DNA from 3 places in the Roseovarius tibetensis genome. Region 2 is predicted to be linked to each of the others. Evidence: riboswitches for the same ligand, from Rfam matches in the RefSeq annotation. Region 2 holds a riboswitch; each other region holds the start of a gene.
What was found. Region 2 has a riboswitch for cobalamin ahead of ACROSR_RS04580 (ABC transporter substrate-binding protein). Riboswitches for the same ligand answer to the same signal wherever they lie in the genome.

Region 1: it holds a riboswitch for cobalamin, as region 2 does, so the genes downstream of both, ACROSR_RS12185 (energy-coupling factor ABC transporter permease) here and ACROSR_RS04580 (ABC transporter substrate-binding protein) in region 2, are expected to answer to the same signal.
Region 3: it holds a riboswitch for cobalamin, as region 2 does, so the genes downstream of both, ACROSR_RS15655 (TonB-dependent receptor plug domain-containing protein) here and ACROSR_RS04580 (ABC transporter substrate-binding protein) in region 2, are expected to answer to the same signal.

Annotation. Positions count from the first base shown of each region.
Region 1 covers NZ_JBPBBB010000017.1:34,025-40,703, forward strand. The annotation lists gene ACROSR_RS12140 (hypothetical protein) at 1-41, shown strand, start outside; gene ACROSR_RS12145 (GIY-YIG nuclease family protein) at 1-364, shown strand, start outside; partial or broken gene ACROSR_RS12150 (DUF4236 domain-containing protein) at 371-526, shown strand; partial or broken gene ACROSR_RS12155 (hydroxyethylthiazole kinase) at 756-848, shown strand; partial or broken gene ACROSR_RS12160 (thiamine phosphate synthase) at 917-1,330, shown strand; gene ACROSR_RS12165 (thiamine phosphate synthase) at 1,267-1,458, shown strand; gene thiD (bifunctional hydroxymethylpyrimidine kinase/phosphomethylpyrimidine kinase) at 1,455-2,270, shown strand; gene ACROSR_RS12175 (3-oxoacyl-ACP reductase) at 2,267-3,031, shown strand; gene cobF (precorrin-6A synthase (deacetylating)) at 3,244-3,984, opposite strand; gene ACROSR_RS12185 (energy-coupling factor ABC transporter permease) at 4,053-4,730, opposite strand; cobalamin riboswitch at 4,789-4,971, opposite strand; gene cobA (uroporphyrinogen-III C-methyltransferase) at 5,007-5,726, opposite strand; gene ACROSR_RS12195 (cobyrinic acid a,c-diamide synthase CobB) at 5,723-6,679, opposite strand, start outside.
Region 2 covers NZ_JBPBBB010000004.1:103,746-111,742, reverse strand. The annotation lists gene ACROSR_RS04585 (DNA recombination protein RmuC) at 1-713, shown strand, start outside; cobalamin riboswitch at 750-957, shown strand; gene ACROSR_RS04580 (ABC transporter substrate-binding protein) at 1,183-2,025, shown strand; gene ACROSR_RS04575 (FecCD family ABC transporter permease) at 2,022-3,005, shown strand; gene ACROSR_RS04570 (ABC transporter ATP-binding protein) at 3,002-3,760, shown strand; gene ACROSR_RS04565 (adenosylcobinamide amidohydrolase) at 3,757-4,413, shown strand; gene ACROSR_RS04560 (type III PLP-dependent enzyme) at 4,415-5,545, opposite strand; gene ACROSR_RS04555 (Lrp/AsnC family transcriptional regulator) at 5,661-6,095, shown strand; gene ACROSR_RS04550 (valine--tRNA ligase) at 6,240-7,997, shown strand, end outside.
Region 3 covers NZ_JBPBBB010000030.1:25,862-32,540, reverse strand. The annotation lists gene ACROSR_RS15655 (TonB-dependent receptor plug domain-containing protein) at 1-1,271, opposite strand, end outside; cobalamin riboswitch at 1,406-1,618, opposite strand; gene ACROSR_RS15650 (nucleotidyltransferase family protein) at 1,658-2,266, opposite strand; gene ACROSR_RS15645 (ABC transporter permease) at 2,263-3,069, opposite strand; gene ACROSR_RS15640 (ABC transporter permease) at 3,066-3,947, opposite strand; gene ACROSR_RS15635 (transporter substrate-binding domain-containing protein) at 3,999-4,715, opposite strand; gene ACROSR_RS15630 (ABC transporter ATP-binding protein) at 4,743-5,516, opposite strand; gene ACROSR_RS15625 (tellurite resistance TerB family protein) at 5,614-6,060, opposite strand; gene ACROSR_RS15620 (tellurite resistance TerB family protein) at 6,105-6,542, opposite strand; gene pyrG (CTP synthase) at 6,631-6,679, opposite strand, start outside.

The sequences.
Region 1 (6,679 bases), on a different contig from region 2:
CGTTGCCGAAAACCGCGACCTCGTTCACAAGATCGGCGTAACCACATTGAGCGTGGAGAAGCGCATCGCGGGTGCTCAGCTGCAAACCACTTTCCTGATGGCGAATGTCGAAGTCGTGGCGACCTATGAGCTTTACAATATCAATCGAACGAAGCTGGAGAACCTGCTACACCGTATCTTCGAGCCGGCACGGCTCGATATCGAGATCATGGATCGGTTCGGTCGGCCCGTTGTTCCAAAAGAGTGGTTTCTGGCACCTCTCTTCGTAATCGATGAGGCGGTTGAGCGGATCAAGGACGGAACAATCGCCAATTTTGCCTACGATCCCGAAAAGGCCAGGTTGACGGTTCGAGCGGCAGGGTAATTCGGCATGGCATTTCGCTTCTGGCGCCGCATCCGCCTCGCCCCAGGTGTGACCCTGAACCTGTCGAAGTCGATGGCCTCGCTGTCTATCGGGCCACAGGGCGCGAAATACACCATCAGCCCGCGCGGTAATCGGGCGACGGCCGGTATCACTGGAACGGGGTTGTTCTATACCGTTCATGATCGGAAGCGGGCGGGCCGCGGAGGAGCGGCCCCCGCGCCGGAGGTAGCGGAGCAGGACCGGCTGACCCTGGGGTTCTTCCAGCGGCTGTTCACTCCGGCGGAAGAGAAACGCTTCGTCGATGGCATTCGCGCGGTCAACGAGGGTGATCAGGACGCGGCGCTCGCCGCGCTGGAGGAGGCGCGCGATATGCCTGATGCAGCCTGGATGGCCGGGCACCTTCGTGCCGGCTTTCCTCGATGCGCTGCACGCGCTTTCGCCCGAGGCGCTGGACGCGGGCGCGCGGATCGAGGCGGTGGCATGATCGGCCCGGTCTATGTCGTCAGCGACCCGGACGCGCCGATCCCGGTGAGCGAGCAGGCCCGCGCCGCGGCGCGCGGTGGCGCCTGGGCGGTGCAGCTGCGCGACAAGACCGCCCCGGAGTCCAAGATGGCCCGCATGGCGGCCGCGCTGCTAGAGGACCTCGGGCCATTGGGCGTGCGCGTTTTCGTCAACGACCGGCTGGAGGTCGCGCGCCAGACCGGGGCTGACCTGCATATCGGGCAGGGCGATGGCGACCCGCGCGCCGCGCGTGACCGGATCGGGCCGGACGCGATTTTGGGGCTATCGATCGAGACGGCGGCGCAATGCGCCGCCCTCCCGGACGGCGTCGACTATATCGGGGCCGGGCCGGGCCGGTCCGGGCCACCACGACGAAACCCGACGCTGCGGCACCCATCGGCCTGCCGGGGCTCAAGCGGATCGTGTCGGCCTGCACGGTGCCTGTTGTCGCCATTGGCGGGCTGACCGCAGCCGACATCCCCGACCTGCGCGCGGCGGGCGCCGCGAGGTTGGCCGTCGTTTCGGCCGTGACCCGTGCGCCCGATCCCGAGGCCGCGACCCGCGCGCTGCATGACGCATGGAGGCGGCCATGATCCCCAACATCCTGTCCATCGCCGGTTCCGATCCTTCGGGCGGCGCCGGTATCCAGGCGGACATCAAGGCGATCTCGGCGAATGGCGGCTATGCCATGGCGGCGATCACCGCGCTGACCGCGCAGAACACGCAAGGCGTGACTGGCGTGGCGTTGACAGACCAGGACATGGTGGTGGATCAGATCGCCGCGATCCGCGCCGATATCCGCATCGACGCGGTCAAGATCGGCATGCTGGGCAGCGCTGCAATCGTGGAGGCCGTGGCAGGTGCGCTCGAGGGGCAGGCCACGCCCATCGTGCTGGACCCGGTGATGGTGGCCAAGGGCGGTGACCGACTGCTGGAGCCTGACGCCGTTGCCGCGCTGCGCGACCGGCTGCTGCCGATGGCCACGGTGCTGACCCCGAACCTGCCCGAGGCCGCCGACCTGCTGGACGCTGTCGAGGCGACCGACTGGCCGGCAATGGCGGCGCAGGCGGCTGCGCTGCGCGCCATGGGGCCGGAGGCGGTTCTGCTGAAGGGGGGGCATCTGGCTGGGCCGGACAGTCCGGACCTGTTGATGAGGGGGGACGGCGCCCAGCGGCTGGATGCCCCGCGCCACGCCACGCGCAACACACACGGGACCGGATGCACGCTGTCTTCGGCCTTGGCCGCGCAATTGGGTCACGGTCACGCAATCCCCGAGGCTGCGCGCCGGGCCAAGACCTATATCGCCGCCACCATTGCCGCGGCAGAGACCCTGACTGTCGGGAGCGGCCACGGTCCCGTCCACCATTTCCACGCCATGCCTGACCCCAAGGAGATCACGCCATGACCACAGCCATCCACGACCAGACCGTCCTTGTCACCGGCGCGGGCCGGGGCCTGGGCGCTGCCATTGCCCGCGCCTTCGCCCGCGAGGGTGCGCGCGTCGCCATCAACTACCGCCGCAGCGCGGAGGCTGCGCAGGCGCTGGCAAGCGAGCTGGGCGATGGCGCCGCGGCCTTCGCGGCCGACGTGACGGACCCGACGGCGGTGAACCACATGGTGGACGAGATCGCCGATCGGCTTGGCCCGCCCACGGTGCTGATGCACAATGCGCTGGCAGATTTTTCCTTTGACGGGGATGCGCGCACGCCGCTGGAACGGATGAGTTGGGACGACATCGCCGCGCAGACGCAGGTCGCAGTGGGCGGCGCGCTGCACGCGATCAACGCGCTGCGGCCGCATTTCGAGGCCACGGGCGGCGGGCGCGTCGTCACCATCGGCACCAATCTTTTCCATAACCCGGTGGTGCCCTATCACGATTATACCGCCGCCAAGGGCGCGCTCATGGCCTTCACACGCACGGCCGCGCGCGATCTCGGGCCGCTGGACGTGACGGTCAACATGGTGGCGGGAGGCCTGTTGCGCACCACAGACGCCAGTGCCGCCACGCCCGACGCGGTGTTTGACCTGATCGCGGGTCAGACGCCGCTGGGCCACGTAACGACACCCGAGGAACTGGCTGACGCGGTCCTGTTCTTCGCCTCGCCCTGGGCCCGCGCGGTGACCGGCCAGACGCTGATCGTGGACGGGGGGCTGGTCTGCGGATGAGCAGACATTCAACAAGCCTTTCGGACCACGAGCCGCAGGGCGCAGGCCATTGTCTTGGCTGTGGAATGGGGGCCATCCGCACCCATAAGGGGGGATAACGCCGTAATCGGCCCTTCGGGTGCGACTTGTCCGGATCACTGATGTTACAGCGGGGCCTGCGGATTTGCCCTCGGACCAGGCGTTCGAGACACCACTGCTTTGCTCAGGATCGATCAGACCCGACGCAGCACGTAGCTGTCCATGATCCAGCCGTGCCGTTCCCGTGCTGTCGCACGGGCCTTCACGATTTGGTCGACTGTTTCATGGAGAGGGCCTTCGAGCAGGATTTGATGGTCTGAACCGAGATAGGCGCCCCACCAGATGTGCAGCCCTGCCGTATCGAGGTGCTGGAACGCGCATTGTCCGTCCAGCATCACGACCACCGTGTCTTGATCCTGTGGCATTCCGGACGCCCGCAGACGGCGCCCTGTCGTGATCTGCACTGCGCCGTCCACCGTGTTGAGCGGGATTGCATGGGCCGCCGTCAGCGCCTGTATCGCCGTGATGCCCGGCACGACCCGGACGGAGGGGGTGGGATGCAGGCGCGCGGCAATGCGCAGCGTGCTGTCGTAGAGCGATGGATCCCCCCAGACCAGAAGCGCGACAGGGCCATCGACCCCGGCCTGCGCGATGGTCGCTTGCCAGCGACGGGCGATCTCGTCATGCCAGCGGGCGACGCGCTCTTGATAGGGCAAGGCGGGAGCGCGCTCTGGATATTCGAACTGAGCGACAGCGGCCCGGGACCCCGTGGCCGCTATGATCTGGTATCGAATCTCGGCGAGGTCGTCCTTGCCCTGCCCCTTGTGCGGCACGAGGATCAGGGCGGCGTCGCGCAGTGCCTGTACCCCCTCCAGCGTGATATGCGATAGGCTGCCGGTACCGATGCCCACGAGCCGGATATCAAGTTGTGTCATGTCGGTTTCCACGCACGAGGAAGCCCGGGCCCGTATGCGGGACCCGAGCTTCGATTGCGATGGCAAGCCTACGCGGCGTTGTACAGCCGATGGGTGAACAGGCGCGAACGCTCCATCCCGCGCAGGGCCTTGGCCCCGGCTAGGATGCCCAGATCGGCAATCGGCTCGACAAGGAGCACGAGCATGTAAGCCGCGCCGAATGTCCAGACGGATTGGAATATCTCGGCGCCGGCGCCCTGGCCATAGAACGCCCAGAAGGCGACCCAGGCGACAATGCCGCCCTGATACATGGCGGAGAGTTTCAGAACGCTGGAATAGTCCAGGTCAACATATGCCGTGGTTTGCGGAATGGTCCGTCGTGCCAGCGCGGTGATGGCGAAAAGCGGCACCAGCAGGGTGGTGACATTCACGAAATACATCGGCATGTCCGTCGGGGAAAAAAGCATCCCTTGAAGCAACAGGCCGAACGCGAGGCCAATTGCGGCCGGTGCGGCTCCCATGAGCAGGAACAATGTCGTGCCGAGAATGAAGTGCACCTCGGAGATCCCTACCGGGAAATGCGGAAGGACTTCGAAAAAGACGAATGTGCCGACGGCTGCAAAGAGCGTCCTTACGGCAAACGAACCTGCGTCATGCGCCCGCAGGTCTTCCAGTGCGAGTTTTGCTGTATAGCCGGTCGCGCCGGCTGCGGTCGTATATGCAAATGCCATTTTGGCGCCGTCAACGACACCGGGTTCGATATGCATGGGGTATCCCTCGTTTCTATGGCTGCCCCTCCGGCAGCAAGATGCGCCGCATGCGCGGCGGGTTCGCTCTTATACGGCAGGTCTCCTGACTTGCGGGTCGCTGCGTGTCCGGCCTTCCCAGCCCGGAGGGGCCAGTGGTTTTCCATTACGCTCGCCGCTTACAGTTGCGGGGGCAGTCCGGGTCTTGCACCCGGTTCCCTATTAAGACGCTGAACACGTCACCGTGATTGAGAGTATTGCAGGTCATCGGATGGCGAACAAGTGATGAAGTTGGGCCTAATCCTCGCAAAGCGAGCCGAAAAGGATGAGCGCCGGATTGTCGCTGACCTCTTGGGTCAGCTGGTCTGCCAGCGACTGCACCGTGTGGCGTTCGATACGTTGCGCCTCGGTGCTGACTCCCTCGGCCAGCAGCGCCGGCGTGGTTCCGGGCAGCCCGGCTCCGCGCAGCGTGTCCACAAGTTTGGGAAAGGTGCGCTTGCCCATGAAAACGACCGTGGATGCGGTCGGATCGGCAAGCGCTGCGATATTCATGTCGTCTGGCAACTGTCCGGTCACGTCATGCCCGGTGATGAACTGGACACGCCGCGAAGTCAGTCGGCGGCTGAGCGGAATACCCGCAGCGGCGGCAGCTGCACAGGCCGAAGGCACACCGGGGATGATTTCAAAGGGGATGCCTGCAGCCTTGAGCGCAGTGATTTCTTCTTCGAGGCGTCCGAAAATGCCGCTGTCGCCAGATTTCAGCCGCACTGTGCGCTGGTTCATCTGCGCGTAGTCGACAAGAAGCTGACTGACATGGGTCTGCCTGGGCGAGGCCCGCCCCGCACGCTTGCCGACCCCGACAAGATCGGCCCCGCTGCGCACATGTCCCAGGATCGGGCCGGAAGACAGGTCATCGAAGAGCACGGCATCCGCGCGCTTCAGCCGATCCACGGCCTTGAGTGTCAGAAGTTCGGGATCGCCGGGCCCCGAACTCACGAAACTGACAAAGCCGGTCATGCGCCTTCCTCTTGGGTGATAAGGTGAAAGAACGTCCCCGAGGCCAGGCCGCGGCGCGAGCCTGTCTCGGGCACCGGAGAGCCATCGGCGTCGCACACCTTCGCCAATGGCGCATCGGGCTGTTCGAGAATGGTCGAATAGTGGAATTCGTGCCCGCGCAGCGCCGTGCCCGGAGAGAATCCCGGCAATGGGGCCTCAAGGACCGCCCGCCGATAGCCAAGGTGGAATTTGCGTTTCTCATAGCTGGTGACAAGCCCGAGCAGCCCTGCCATCCGGTGCCGGGTGCCGGATTTGTCGATCAGCGCTTCGCCCAGGGCCATGTAGCCGCCGCATTCGCCATGCACGGGGCGGGTTTGCGCGTGCGCGCGCAGGCCTGCGCGAAACCTTTCGGCGGCGGCAAGTTCGCCTGCGTGCAGCTCTGGGTACCCGCCGGGCAGCCAGGCCAGATCGGCATCCGGGTGCGGGGCCTCATCGGCAAGCGGAGAAAACGGCATGATCTGCGCACCTGCCTCCTGCCAGCCTTCCAGAAGATGCGGATAGGTGAAGGAAAACGCCGCATCCCGCGCGATCGCGATGCGCTGCGCCGGCGGTCCGGGCAGGCTGGCCGGGGTTGGGGGCAAAGCGCGGCCCCGGGCCGCCGCGCGAATGGCGGCAAGATCCACATGCGCGCGCAGAAAGCTGGAATATCCGGCAATCGCGGCGTCAAGATCGGGGTGTTCCACGGCCTGTATCAGGCCCAGGTGCCGCTCCGGCAGGGCCAGGTCGCCACGCCGCGGCAAAACGCCGAGAACCGGCAGGCCCGCGCGATCCATCCCCAGACGCGTCAGCCGCTCGTGGCGGGGCGATGCCACACGGTTGAGGATCACCCCCGCGAAGGGCAGGTCGGGATTGTAGCTTTTGAAACCAAGCGCGGTGGCGGCGGCGGATTGCGCCTGCCCGCCCACATCGAGCAC
Region 2 (7,997 bases):
GCGCGTTCGGGGAAATCCAGCTGCACGACATCGTCACCAAGGCGCTGCCATCGGACAGCTATTCGCTGCAGGCAACGCTATCCAATGGCAAGCGTGCCGATTGCCTGATCCACCTGCCCAACCCGCCGGGCCCGATCTGCATCGACAGCAAGTTCCCGCTGGAGGCCTACGAGGCCCTGCGCCGTGCCACCACCGACGCGGAACTGACAGAGGCGGCGCGTTTTCTGCGGACCTCGGTGCGCAAGCATATCAAGGATATCTCCGAGAAATACATCCTCGACGGCGAAACCGCCGATGGCGCGCTGATGTTCCTGCCGTCCGAGGCGGTCTATGCCGAACTGCACGCCAACTTTCCCGAGGTGGTGCGCGACGGGTTCGCGGCCAAGGTCTGGATCGTGTCGCCCACGACCTGCATGGCCACGCTCAACACCATGCGCGCGATCCTGAAGGATGCCCGGATGCGCGAACAGGCCGGCGCGATTCGCCGGGAACTGGGGCTGCTGTTTGCGGATGTGGACCGGCTGGGCACCCGCGTGGAAAACCTCGACCGGCATTTCAACCAGGCGTCCAAGGATATCTCGGACATCAAGATTTCCGCCGACAAGGCCGGACGCCGCGCCCGCCGTCTCGACAATTTCGATTTCGAGGAGCTGGCGCCCGAGACCGAACCCGCGCTTGCCGCCCCGCTCAACGGGTCGGCTGGCGAGGGGTGATCAGGTTTGGTCTTGCACTGACACGGTCGGGCGCTTAATCATTGGAGTTGCTTCGGTCCGGGTCCAAAAGACCCGGTGAAAAGGGAACCCGGTGCGATCCATGGTGGATCAAGTCCGTGACTGCCCCCGCAACTGTAAGCGGCGAGCGATACCGCATCATGCCACTGTCACGCCCCCGTGACGGGAAGGCCCGGTAAAGCGCCGACCCGCAAGTCAGGAGACCTGCCGAAGCGATCACCCTATCCGGGCGCGGGGTGCGCCATGGATAACGGTTTTTCCGTCGTGGTGGCGCTTTCGCCGTCTGCGGAAAGGGTCCGTCCCTTCCCCTGACCTACAGCTTGGACCATCCATGCCCAACCGGGTGTCGAAGGGACAGACCATGATCCAGTCCGGACCTGTCGCGCGGGCCGTGCCACGAAATGCGATCCTTGCCGCGCGGTTCGCCGTCGCGCCGCGGGGGTAGGGCACGATGCGGGTATTGCCTCTGATCGTCCTGTGCCTGTCCGTGGCCTTCACCAGCAGCGGGGCCCTGGCGGACACGGCCCCGCGCCGCGTGGTGTCGATCAACCTCTGCACGGATCAGTTGGCGATGATGCTGGCCGATCCCGGTCAGTTGATATCCGTCTCTGACCTGGCAAGCGATCCGCACAGTTCGGCCATGGCCGAGGCCGCCCGCGCCTATCCGGTCAATCACGGGCGCGCCGAAGAGGTCTATCTGCTGGATCCCGATCTGGTGCTTGCCGGGGCCTATACCGCCCGTGCCACGGTCGAGATGCTGCGCGGCGTCGGGATCGAGGTGGTGCAGTTCGCCCCGGCCAGTTCGCTGGCCGATACGCGCGACCGCATCACGAAGATGGCACGCGTGCTGGGACACAAGGCGCGCGGCGCGGCCCTGATCGCCAAGTTCGACGCGCGCCTCGACGCGCTGTCGGAAACCGGCGCGAACCGCCCGCGTGCCGCGATCTATCACCCAAATGGCTATACCCTGGGGGGTGGCACGCTGTCGAATGACATCCTGCAGGCCGCCGGATTTCGCAACCTCGCCCGCGAGATGGGTCTTCGGGGCGGGGGCACGGTGCCGGTCGAGACGCTGGTGATGGCCGCGCCGGACCTGCTGATCAGCGGCACGCCCCTGCCCGGAGAATCGCGATCCGAGGCGGTGCTGGATCATCCCGCGCTCGACATTCTGCGGGCAACGCGTGCCGGGATGCAGATCACCTCGCCCAGCTGGATCTGCGGCACGCCGCACGCGCTAGACGCGGTGGACCGCCTTGTGCAGACGCGCAAGCGCATGGCGGAGCACGTTGAATGAGCCGCCTTGCGCTGATCCTTCTGGCGGTGGTCGCGGCGCTGTTCACGGCCTCGCTGACCGTCGGTCCGGCTGAAACGACCGTGACCGAGGATCTCCGCGCGCTGATCTTCGGCGGCGACGGCCCGCTGCCGCTGGTGATGCGCGAGATCCGCCTGCCGCGTGCGCTTCTGGGGCTGATGATCGGTGTCAGCCTCGGGCTTGCCGGGGCTGCGATGCAAGGCTACCTGCGCAACCCGCTGGCCGAACCGGGGCTGATCGGCGTTTCAGGCTCGGCCGCCCTGGGCGCGGTGCTGGCGATCCATACCGGGCTTGCCGCGGCCTTCACCCTTGCGTTGCCGCTGGCGGCCCTTGCCGGGGCCGGGACAGGCGTGTTGCTGGTGCTTTTGCTGGCCGGCCCGCGCGGGGCGTCGATCACGCTGATCCTTGCCGGGATCGCGATCTCCTCGCTCGCCGCCGCGCTCACATCTCTGGTGCTGAACCTGTCACCTAATCCCTACGCGGCCAGCGAGATCGTGTTCTGGATGATGGGATCGCTGGCCGACCGGTCGATGACGCATGTCTGGCTGGCGCTGCCGCTGATGATCCTCGGCTGGGGGGCGCTGGCCACGCTGGGGCGCGGCCTCGATGCGCTGACCCTGGGCGAGGATGCGGCGGCGGCCATGGGCATCCGCCTGCGCGCGCTGCGGCTGACGCTGGTCTTCGGCACGGCCTGCGTGGTGGGGGCGGCGACGGCCGTGGCGGGCGCGATCGGTTTCGTCGGGCTTGTGGTCCCGCACCTGCTGCGGCCGCTGACCGGCGCACAACCCTCGCGTCTGCTGTGGGCGTCGGCGCTTGGCGGGGCGGCGATGGTGCTGGCCGCCGATCTGGCAACCCGGCTGATCCTGCCCGAGCGCGATCTGAAACTTGGCGTCCTGACCGCGATTGTCGGCGCGCCGCTGTTCCTGCACCTGATCTACAAGACGCGGGCGGACATGGCATGACGGAACTGCGCGTCGAGAACCTGTCGGTGCAGTTGCGCGGACGGCCCGTGCTTGGGGACGTGAACCTGACCGTGGAACCACGGGAATGTATCGGCCTTATCGGGCCCAACGGCGCGGGCAAGACGACGCTGCTGCGCGCGATCCTCGGGCTGGTGCCACATGCGGGGCATAGCAGCCTTGCCGCGCTGTCGCCCGACGCGCGCGGCCGCGCCTGTGCGTGGATGCCGCAATCGCGCGACATCGCCTGGCCGGTCAGCGTGGAAACCCTCGTGGCCCTTGGCCGCACCCCGCATCTGCGTGGACTGAAATCGCTGACCGATGCCGACCGGCGCCATGTGGACGCCGCGCTGACCACGATGGGGCTGGACGCGCTGCGCCACCGCGCCGCCACGCGGCTGTCGGGCGGCGAACAGGCGATGGCGCTGATCGCCCGCGCGCTGGCGCAGGACACCCCGCTGCTGATGGCCGACGAGCCGATCGCCGGACTTGATCCGGCAAACCAGATCTCGACCATGCAGGTCTTCGCCGACCTTGCGCGGGACGGTCGCGCCGTCATCGTCTCTATGCACGATCTGGGGCTGGCCGCGCGGCACTGCACCCGGCTGATCCTGCTCGGCGAGGGCGGTGTCGCCGCAGACGGCCCACCGGCCGAAGTGCTGACGCCCGGCAACCTTGCGCGCATCTTCCATGTCTCGGCGCATTATGCGCAAACCGCGCAGGGCCCGGTCTTTCAGCCGATGGATGTCACGCGATGAGCGGCCTGAACCTGGCGCGCCCGTGGCTCTGCCTGGATCTGGACCACGAGATGCCGGTGCTCAGCTGGGCGATCAACCGTCCCGGTCAGGTCACGGCGCGCCGCATCCTGTGGCGCGAGGTGCGCAATGCCGATCTGCCCGAGGATCTGGATGTCGAGGCGTGGCTTGACCGCGAGCTGACCGCGCGACGCGCCCGCGATGCTGTGTGTTTTCTCACCTCCTGCGATATCGGCACGCATGTGGACCGCAGCGCCACCGCGGGCACCGTCACGGCGCGCGCCGTGGCCACTGTGGGGCTGTCGAATGCCGAACGCGTGGGCACGCGGCTGCCCGCCACCGCCCGCGCGTGGGGCACGATCAACATCGCGGTCGCGATCGACACCGGCCTCACCGATGCAGCCCGGATCGAGGCGCTGAGCATCGCGACGCAGGCGCGCACCGTAGCCATCGCCGAGGCCGGGCTGCACCTTGCCACCGGCATCGCGACCGGAACCGGCACGGACTGCATCGCGGTCGCCGCCCCGGCGGGGGGGCTGCGCTATGCCGGGCTGCACACGGATACGGGCGAGGCCGTCGGGCGCGCGGTGCATGACGCCGTGGCGTGCGGCGCACGGGGCTGGGCCATGTACCAGGATGCCATGCGACAACGCTGAGTCAAAGCCGCGCGACCGTCACCACATCGCGCAACCCGTAGCCGTTGAACGCGGTGCTCAGGCTGCGCGTATAGGCCCCCATGCCGGCGATGAGGATGTGATCGCCCTCTTCCATGTCCTCGGGCAGAGGCAGCGGATCGGGCAGACGGTCGATACTGTCGCAGGTCGGGCCATAAACCACCCGCGGGCGCAGCGCCCCGGTGCGCGGCGTGCCATCGGGGGCAATCACCGTGATGCGGTCAGGCGCACCGATATCGCGGATCTCTGTCAGGCCGCCATAGACGCCGTCGTTGACGAAGATCGCCCCGGTGTCGCGCAGCGCCTTGACGCGCAACCCGAGGCTGAACGCCTCGGCCACCATGGCGCGCCCCGGCTCGCAGACAAGCTGCGGCGCCTCGGCCCCGAAATGCTGCGCGACCTCGGTCCGGATGCGCGCGAAGATCGCGCCAAGATCGGGAAGGGCGCCAGTACGATGCGAGGCGAACCCGCCGCCCACGTTGAGCCGGCGCGGCCGTACCCCCGCGGCGCGCGCGACCTCGGCCGCGGCGGTGATGTAGCTGGCCCAGGCCTGCGGGTCGGCGCATTGCGTGCCGGGGTGGAACGTGATCGACGGGGTGAACCCCTGTGCCACCACCGCGCGCAGCAGTTCCGCGGCGCTGTCGGGGTCCGCACCGAACTTTTCACCAAAATGATAGGCCGCGCCGGATACCGGCAGGGCGAGCCGCACACTGACCTCGGACTCTGGCGGGACATGTCCCCGCAACTTGGATAGCTCGGACATGCAATCCACCGAGAAAGAGCGCACGCCCATCTCGGCGGCGACCGCCACCTCGGCCGGCGAGCGCACGGGATTGTTGTAGTGCAGCGCCGCCTCGGGGGCGACGGCCCGCACCGCGCGCATCTCTTCGGGGCTGGCGACGTCGAAGCTGTCGATCCCTGCATGCACGAGATTGGCCAGCACTTCCTCGCCGGGATTGGCTTTCACCGCATATGTCACAAGTCCTGGAAATCCTGCCAAAAAGTCACGCGCCGTGGCCTGAAGCCGCGCGGGGCAAAAATAAAGCACCGGCGCATCCGGGGCATGGCGCCGCAGATGGGCGCGCGGATCAGGGCTATCGGGGCGGTTGCGCATGACGGGATTTCCTTCGATCAACTCTTTCCAGACAAGTTTGCCGCAGAAACACGTCGAATCATCGCGTCAATATGTATATAATGGCATCCTGAATAGACATAACGACGTAGCCATCATGCAAATCGACGAAACCGACCGACGACTGATCGCGCTCTTGCAGGACAATGCCCGTCTTCCGGTGACCACGCTTGCGCGCCGCCTCGGCCTTGCGCGCACCACCGTGCAGGCCCGGCTCGACCGGCTGGAGGGGTCAGGGGTCATCACGGGTTACGCGCTTCGGCTTGGGCAGATCGCGCGCCCTGCGCTGCATGCCACCGCCCTGCTGAGCATCGAACCGCGCGCCGGTCCGGCCGTCCTTGCCCGTCTCAAATCGCTGCGCGCGGTGCAGCGCGTGCACACGACATCCGGGCGCTTCGACCTGATCGTGACGATCGAGGCCGACACCACCGAGGCACTGGACGAGACACTCGACCGGATCGGCGAGGCCAAGGGCGTCAAAGCCTCGGAAAGCCTTATTCACCTGGCCACGAAGCTCGACCGCGGCGCATGATGCAAGCAACTGAATTTGGGTATTTTTGCCAAGAAGAAACGGTGATGCGGTTCTGCTCTGAGGTTTTTCAGAGTGCTGTGGCTTTTCCTTCGTATACACATTCGTTACACGACGACAGATCCGATCCTGCAGGAATGAGACGCCATGACGATGGACAAGACATTCAACGCCGCCGAGGCCGAAGAGCGACTCTACCACGCGTGGGAGGAGGCCGGCGCGTTCGAGGCCGGCGCGAATGCGCAGCCCGGCGCCGAGAGTTTCAGCATCATGATCCCGCCACCCAACGTGACGGGTTCGTTGCACATGGGGCATGCGTTCAACAACACGTTGCAGGATATCCTCGTACGGTGGCACCGGATGCGCGGACATGACACGCTGTGGCAGCCGGGCACGGATCACGCCGGCATCGCCACGCAGATGGTCACCGAAAAGGAGATGGCGGCGAACGGCGAGCCGACGCGCGTCGAGATGGGCCGGGACGCCTTCGAGCGCCGCGTGTGGCAGCAGAAGATCAAGTCGCGTGGCACAATCATCGGGCAGCTCAAGCGACTCGGCGCCTCTTGCGACTGGTCGCGCGAGGCCTTCACCATGTCGGGCGCGCCAGAGGCGCCCGAGGGCGAGGAGGGCAATTTCCACGACGCCGTGATCCGCGTCTTCGTCGAGATGTACGAAAAGGGCCTCATCTATCGTGGCAAGCGCCTTGTGAACTGGGACCCGCATTTCGAGACGGCCATCTCGGACCTGGAGGTCGAGAATGTCGAGGTCGCGGGCCACATGTGGCACTTCAAGTATCCGCTGGCGGGCGGCGAGACATACACCTATGTCGAGCGTGACGAGGATGGCACGGTGGTGCTGGAGGAAGAACGCGACTATATCTCGATCGCGACAACACGCCCCGAGACGATGCTGGGCGACGGCGCGGTCGCGGTGCATCCTTCTGACGCCCGGTACGCCTCGATCGTCGGGAAACTTTGCGAGATACCGGTCGGTCCCAAGGCGCATCGCCGCCTGATCCCGATCGTCACCGACGACTATCCCGACCCCGAGTTCGGCTCTGGAGCGGTGAAGATCACCGGCGCGCATGATTTCAACGATTACGAGGTCGCCAAGCGCGGCAACATCCCGATGTACCGGCTGATGGACACGCGCGCATACCTGCGCGACGATGGCGCGCCCTACGCTGAGGCCGCGGCCCGTGCGCAGGCGATCGCCGAGGGCGCCGATTTCACCATTGAGGAGGTCGATAGCCTCAACCTGATCCCGGACCACCTGCGCGGTCTGGACAGGTTCGAGGCCCGCGAACGGGTCGTCGCCGAGATCACGGCGGAAGGGCTGGCGATGATGACGCGCCCCGATGACCCGCGCCTTGGCAGCGCGGCAGCGCGCCCCGCCGCGCCCGAAGAGGGCGGTGAGGTTCCGGTCGAGGGCCTTGTCCCGCTGATCGAGGCGAAGCCGATGATGCAACCCTTCGGCGACCGCTCGAAAGTGGTGATCGAACCGATGCTGACCGACCAGTGGTTCGTTGACACGAAGCAGATCGTCCAGCCCGCGCTCGATGCCGTGCGCTCGGGCGAGGTGACGATCCTGCCCGAGGCCGACCGCAAGGTCTATTTCCACTGGCTGGAGAATATCGAGCCCTGGTGCATTTCACGTCAGCTCTGGTGGGGGCACCAGATCCCGGTGTGGTACGACGAAGACGGCAACCAGTTTTGCGCGACCTCGGAGGCCAAGGCACAGGAGCTGGCGGAAGGACGAACGCTCACACGTGATCCCGACGTGCTAGACACGTGGTTCTCGTCCGGCCTCTGGCCCATCGGCACGCTCGGCTGGCCCGAGGATACCGAGGAACTGCGCCGCTATTTCCCGACCTCGGTTCTGATCACCGGCTTTGACATCATCTTC
Region 3 (6,679 bases), on a different contig from region 2:
GTGCTTGTTTCGGGCTGAAAGTCCGGGTTGCCGAAGAACGGGTCGAGCTGCGACAGCGTCGGCGCGCGAAACCCGTCAGAGGCCGAGGCGCGCAGGATCACGTCGTCCTGCAGCCGCCAGGCAAGGGCCGCGCGCGACGACAGTTCGCCCGAGAATTTCGAATGATCGTCATGCCGCACCGAGAACGCCAGATCGAGGGTCCGCAGCGGGGCGACCAGAAGTTCCGCCTGCAGGCCGGTCAGGTCGATGGTCTGGTTGAGATCCTCTTCCTCGGTGTAGTCGCCGCCGAAATTAAGCGTCCAGATGCCCCCCGGATCATAGCTGCCCCGATACTCGATGCGGTCGCGTTCGCCCTTGAACCGATCCCCGGTGCCGTTGGAAAAACTGACGCGATCCGTCTCGAAGGTCGACACGGACAGCTCGTGGGTGACCGGCCCTGTGTCCAGTTCGGTGAACAGGCGCACGCCCGTCACCTCGCGGTTGTTGTACTCGTCGAAGGGGGGCGCACCATCGCCGCCGAACTCGTCGAACTCGGCGCGGCTGTCGATGTAAAGCGCACTGAGGCCCGCCGCGAAAGTGTCGGTAAGCTGGTGGCGTGCGTAAAGATTGGCCTGTGTCGCCTCGTACCCGTCATCCTCGGTTCCGAAGGCCGACGCCGAAAAGCCATCGGTCTCGATCCGGCTGATCGAGAATGCGAGATCGGTGCGGTCGGTGCGCGCGGTCAGGCCGAGAACGCCGCGCCGGAAGGCGTATTGCCCGGCCTCGGCCTCGGCAAAGCCGTGCACGCCGTCCTCGGTGGGGCGCAGGCTTTCGATGTTGACCACGCCGCCCACGGCGTTGAGACCGTAGCGCGCCGATTGCGAGCCTTTCAGCACCTCGATCCGGCCCAGCCCGGCATTGGTCAGCCCGCCGAAATCAAAGCCGCCGCCGCTGCTGGCGGGGTCGGTCACGTCGATGCCGTCGATCAATACCGGCACATAGGCCCCGCCAAGCCCCCGGATGCGCAATGTCGAGGTCGTGCCAAGCGGCCCGTTGGCCGAGGCGGAAATGCCCGGCTCGAATGTCAGGACGTCGCCGATGCGGGCGCGGGGCGCGGACCGGATCGCATCTGCATCGATCACCTCGACGGTTGAGCCGCTGCGCGCCAGCCGGGTGATGGTCTGGTTGGCGGTCACGGTGATCGTGTCGAGGTCTAGAACCTCTTGTCCAAGTGCGGGTGTGGTGCAGAGCGCACAAAGCGCGCTGGCCGTGGTCATCTTGAGATATGTCATGTCATGCCTATTGGTGCCGCGTGGCGGCATTGGTGTTCCAAACGATAAGTCGTTGGAAAGGCATACCTTTCCGCAGACGGTGAAAGTGCCACCACTACGGAAAAGACCGTTATCCAGTGCGCGCCCCGCGCCCGGATAGGGTGATCACTTCGGCAGGTCTCCTGACTTGCGGGTCATGGCTTTGCCGGGTCTTCCCATCGCGGGGTCCGCGACAGTGACATGGGTCCGGCTTCGCTCACCGCTTACAGTTGCGGGGGCAGTCGCGGTCTTGGCCACCTGTCGGGGGCCGCACCGTGTTCCCTATTACCCGGACAGATCATGCCCGGACCAAAGTGGTGTGACGGTACTGAAACCGGACCGAATTGCAAAGAGAAAATGTCCGCCGGTCAGCCGCCGTTGCGTGCGCGCCACGTCGCCCAGGCCTCGGGCGTGTCAAGATCGGTGGTCGCGCGTGTGTCGGGCAGGGCGAGATGGCGCACGGGATGCGTGCGCAGAATGTCGCGCGCGCCGTCATCTCCCGTCAGCCGCGCCAGGGTCGGCAGGACATCGGCCGGGAAGATCACCGGGTGACCGGCGCGGCCATCCTGAGAGGTTGCGCGCAGGATCGACCTTGAATCATTAGCTTGCAGAACGGTCTTCAAGTCCTGCGTCAAGAGATCCGGCAGGTCGGGCAGGACCACCATCAGTCCGGCATAACCGCCCGCGCGCGCCCGATCCGCCCCGGCGCGCAGCGAGGCCGACATACCGGTCGCCGCATCGTTCACGGTCATCAGGTGAAGGCGTGGGCCGACGAGATCCCGCAAGGTGTCGGCACGCTCGGGCCGGTCGGGCGGCAGCGTCACCGCGACATCCAGCCCAAGATCCAGCGCCGCTGCCACACGGTCACGCAACAGGGGCTGGCCGCGCACCGGTTCCAGCAGCTTGTCGCGGCCGCGCATCCGCGACGACGCCCCGGCGGCGGGCAGCAGGATCAGGACCCGCGGACCGGTGCTCATCGGATCACGTTCAGACGCAATCGCAGACCGCGCCGCGCCGCTTGCGGCAGGTGACGGTTGAGACGCCGGTTGATCAGCCCGAAGATGCCGATGATCACCAGAGTCAGCAGAATGAAATAGCCCGCGAGGATCGGGTAGGGCACGAAGGGATTGAAGGTCTTGTCGGCAAAGAAATTGGCGTAATAAAGCGCGTCACCGCGTTGCTGCCATGCCGGGAAGCCGGAAAAGAAGACCAATGTGGTGGCGTGAAACAGGAATATCGCCTCGTTGGTATAGGCGGGCCAGGCCAGCCGCAGCATCGTGGGCCAGATGATCTTGCGAAAGCGTGGCAGGCCCGAAAAGCCATAGGCATCGGCGGCCTCGACATCACCGCGCGGGATCGAGCGCAGCGCGCCGTAGAAGATCTCGCCCGAATAGGCGGCGGTGTTGAGAAACAGCACGACAAGCGCGCCCAGCCATGCCGAGGTGAACGCGTCAAAGACCGGAGACACGGATTTCAGCGACAGGAACAGGAAGTAGGCAAAGAAGAACTGGATGAAGAGAGGCGAGCCGCGAAAAATGAAGATGAACCATTCCGACGGCTTGCGGACCAACGGGTTGCGCGTGCCCTTGCCCACGGCAACGGCGGTAGCAAGGAAAAACCCCGCGAGAAGGGCGATCGTGCCGAAATAGACGTTCCAGATCAGCCCCGACCCGATCAGCGTGAAATGCTCGCACAGGGTATAGCCCTCGCGCGGCAGAAGACGCTCGCCATAGCCCAGTGAGCGCAGCCCGTAGTCCTGGATCGTTTGCCAGCAGCTCATGCGGCTTTCCTCTGGGCGTCGCCGCCGGTGGTGGCCTGACCGTGGCTTAGCCGCTGCATGACCCGTTCGAGAAACAGCTCGGAGATGCGCGTCAGCCCCAGATAGAAGACCAGCAGCGCCATGAAATACCACATGCGCCAGTCACCATGCGGATAGTCGGTAAAGCGCGGGTTCGCGGTCCCGCCCAGTTCTCGGGCCCAGTAAACGATATCCTCGACCCCCAGCAGGAACAGCAGCGGCGTGGCCTTGGTCAGCACCATCCACAGGTTCGACAGGCCGGGCAGGGCGTAGATCCACATCTGCGGCACAAGAATGCGCCAGAAGGTCTGGCGCGCAGTCATGCCGTAGGCCTCGGCGGTCTCGATCTGGGCGTGAGGCACGGCACGCATCGCCCCGAAAAGCACGTTGGCGGCAAACGCCCCGAACACGATTGCGAAGGTCAGTACCGCGATGAAGAAGCCGTAGGTCTCATGCACCCATTGCGGGGCATTGCCCAAGGGCAGCTTGGCCGCCTGACAGACGACGAAATCGTTGCCCTGCCAGATCGGCTGATCCCAATCGGGGCATTTGACCTTGTGGCGGATCGCCTCGAAGAGCTGGTCGAGGGCGATCACGAAGAACAGAAAGAACGCGATATCCGGAACACCGCGCACGATGGCGATATAGCCCTTGCCGAACCAGTTGAGCGGCCAGATCCGCGAGCGGGCCGCCATCGCCCCGCCAAAACCGAAGACAAGGGCGGCGGGCGCGGTGATCGCCAGCAGCAGCAGAACGGTGCCGGTGGCGTAATAGAGATTGGCGTGCTTGCCCGTGGTCAGGTAGCACGACAGCCATTTCAGGCCTTCGAGGCTCGCAGGGTCGGAGCAAAACGAAAAGATGGCCGGCCTCCAGGGCTGTGGCAGGCCCCCGCGCGGGGGCCTGGGGCTGGATCAGAAGGTCGAGGACACGTCCCACTTCTTGATCAGTTCGTTGAGCGAGCCGTCATCCTTCATCGACTGGATCGCCGCGTCGAAGGTCTCGCGCAGCTCGGTGTCGGATTCGCGCACCCCCATACCGACGCCACCGCCAAGCGGCACGTCCGTGCCGACAAACCGCAGGTCGGGGTTGTTCTCGGCGATCGGCACGAGATAGGACTTGTCGGCCAGCACCGCGTCGGCCTCGCCGTTGCGGACGGCCGCGACGGTTTCCTCTGGCGTCGCGAATTCGACCAGCGTCGCACCCGATTCGGCCACGTAGCCGGCCTGGATCGTGCCGGTCTGCGCCGCGATCACGCCGCCGGTCGTGTCGACGTCTTCGGACATGCCCAGATAGGCCGAAGGATCGGGGGGCGTGTAGTTCTGGGTGAAGTCGATCACCTCATCGCGTTCGTCGGTGATCGACATGCCCGCAATGATCGCGTCGTAATTGCCGGAAACGAGGTTGGGGATGATGCTGTCCCAGTCGGTCGTGACCCATTCGCAATTCAATTCGGCGCGGTCGCATAGCTCGTCGCCGAGGTCACGCTCGAACCCGTCGACCTCGCCCGCGTCATTGATGAAGTTCCACGGCGGATAGGCGCCCTCGGTCCCGAGGCGGACGACGTCCTGCGCCATGGCCATGCCGGCCATCATGGTGACAGCGGCGGTGGATACCATGAGTTTTTTCATGTGGTTGCTCCCTCTTGGTTGGTGGTTTCAGGCGGCCATGGTCGAGCTGAGAAAGCCCTGTAGCCGCGTCGATTTCGGGGCATTGAAGAGCGCGTCGGGCGCGCCTTCCTCCTCGATCAGGCCCTGATGCAGGAACACGACGTGATCGCTGACATCGCGGGCCATGTTCATGTCGTGGGTGACCAGGATCATCGTGCGGCCCTCGGCCGCCAGATCCTTGATGACGCGGATCACCTCCTGTTCCAGCTCGGGGTCGAGCGCCGAGGTCGGCTCGTCGAAGAGAAGTGCCTCGGGCTCCATGCACAGCGCGCGGGCGATGGCGGCGCGCTGTTGCTGGCCGCCCGAAAGCTGGGCGGGATACATCTCGCATTTCTCGGCGATTCCGACCTTGTCAAGATAGCCGCGCGCGGCCTGTTCCGCCTCGGCGCGGTCGCGGCCCAGCACGGTGACGGGCGCCTCCATCACGTTCTGCAGGATCGTCATGTGCGCCCACAGATTGAATTGCTGGAACACCATCGACAGGTTGGTGCGGATGCGCAGCACCTGTCTGGCATCGGCGGGTCGGCGATGTGCGCCCGTGCCTTTCCACGTGACAGGCTCGTTCTTGAACAGGATCTCGCCCTGTTGGCTGTCTTCCAGCAGGTTGGCACAGCGCAGCAGCGTGGACTTGCCCGATCCCGATGACCCGATAAGCGAGACGACATCACCCCTGCGGGCAATGATATCGACGCCCCTTATGACCTCGAGCCCGCCGTAGGCCTTGTGCAGATTGCGGATTTCCAGAACCGGTCGTTCCGTCACGCGTATCCCCCGATGTCGCGATCCATGTCATTTCCGTGACAGTAGGAAGGAAAATCAGCCGCAATGCAACTCGCAATGCGCGGGGGTTGACGCGGTGTCACTCGTTTGTGGCGGCGGTGACCTGCTGTCGGGCAAGCGCGCTGTCGCGGTCCGAGATACCAAGAAAGTTCGCGACAAGCCGCAAGAGCGCATCCTCGCTGGCGTCGCGCGCTCCATCGGCCATTGCCACCTGCCACAGCGCAAAGATCACCGCGCGCCGTTCCTCGTAAGGTACCGCATCCTTGATCGCACGGGTGAATCGGACGGTATCGGGGGCCTCGCCCTCCAGCGTTTCGGCCTCGCCGCGCAGCGCCACGGCATCCGCCTGCGAAAGGTCGTAGCGCGTCTCGATGATCCGGGTGATGCGCTCGACCTCGGCGGCGTCGTAATCGCCATCGCTGCGGGCCACACGGACAAGAAGCGCGGTGAGGGCGAGACGTGCGTCGCCGTCATCGAGCGGGTCGGGTTCGGGTTGAACCAGTCGGTTGAGAAGATCTGCAAACATTCAGCAGATATAGGACGTCGCATGACAGGTCGCAAACTGGAAATTTACGGCGCCTCGGCGCGGGCGCGCGCGATGTCGCCGTCTGCCTCGGTCAGGCCCATGGCCGCGCGCGCGGCATCAAGCACGCGCAACTCGGGCGGCAGGGTTTCGCCGTCCGACAGCACAACCTCCCACAGCGCGGCGAGCGCGGACAGGCGGGTCTCATGGGTGACGCCTTCGCGGATGAGGTGGCCGAACCGCTCGGTGTCGGGGGCGGCATGTTCAAGCTTTTCGCAGGTGGCGCGCATCTTGGCCGCCTCGACCGGCCCCAGATCGTAGAGGCGCGTCAGCAGCCGGTCGATCCGCCGGATTTCCGTGACATCGTAGTGACGGTCCGATTTGGCGATGCGCACCATCAGTGCCCCGAGCGCCAGTTTCTCGTCGGGCTCGGGCAGGGGGGTCGGCCCGGGGGCGGCAAAGGCCTGCAGAAGACGTGACAACATGATGGGGCGTGCTTGACCTTGTAAAACCATGGACCGAAGCAGGAAATCCTGCGGGGTCGCCGGTGCGGCCCCCCTGACCTGTCCGCGGTCAGACCAGTCGCGACGTCTCTATCGCGGCGCGGACGAAATCGGCGAAA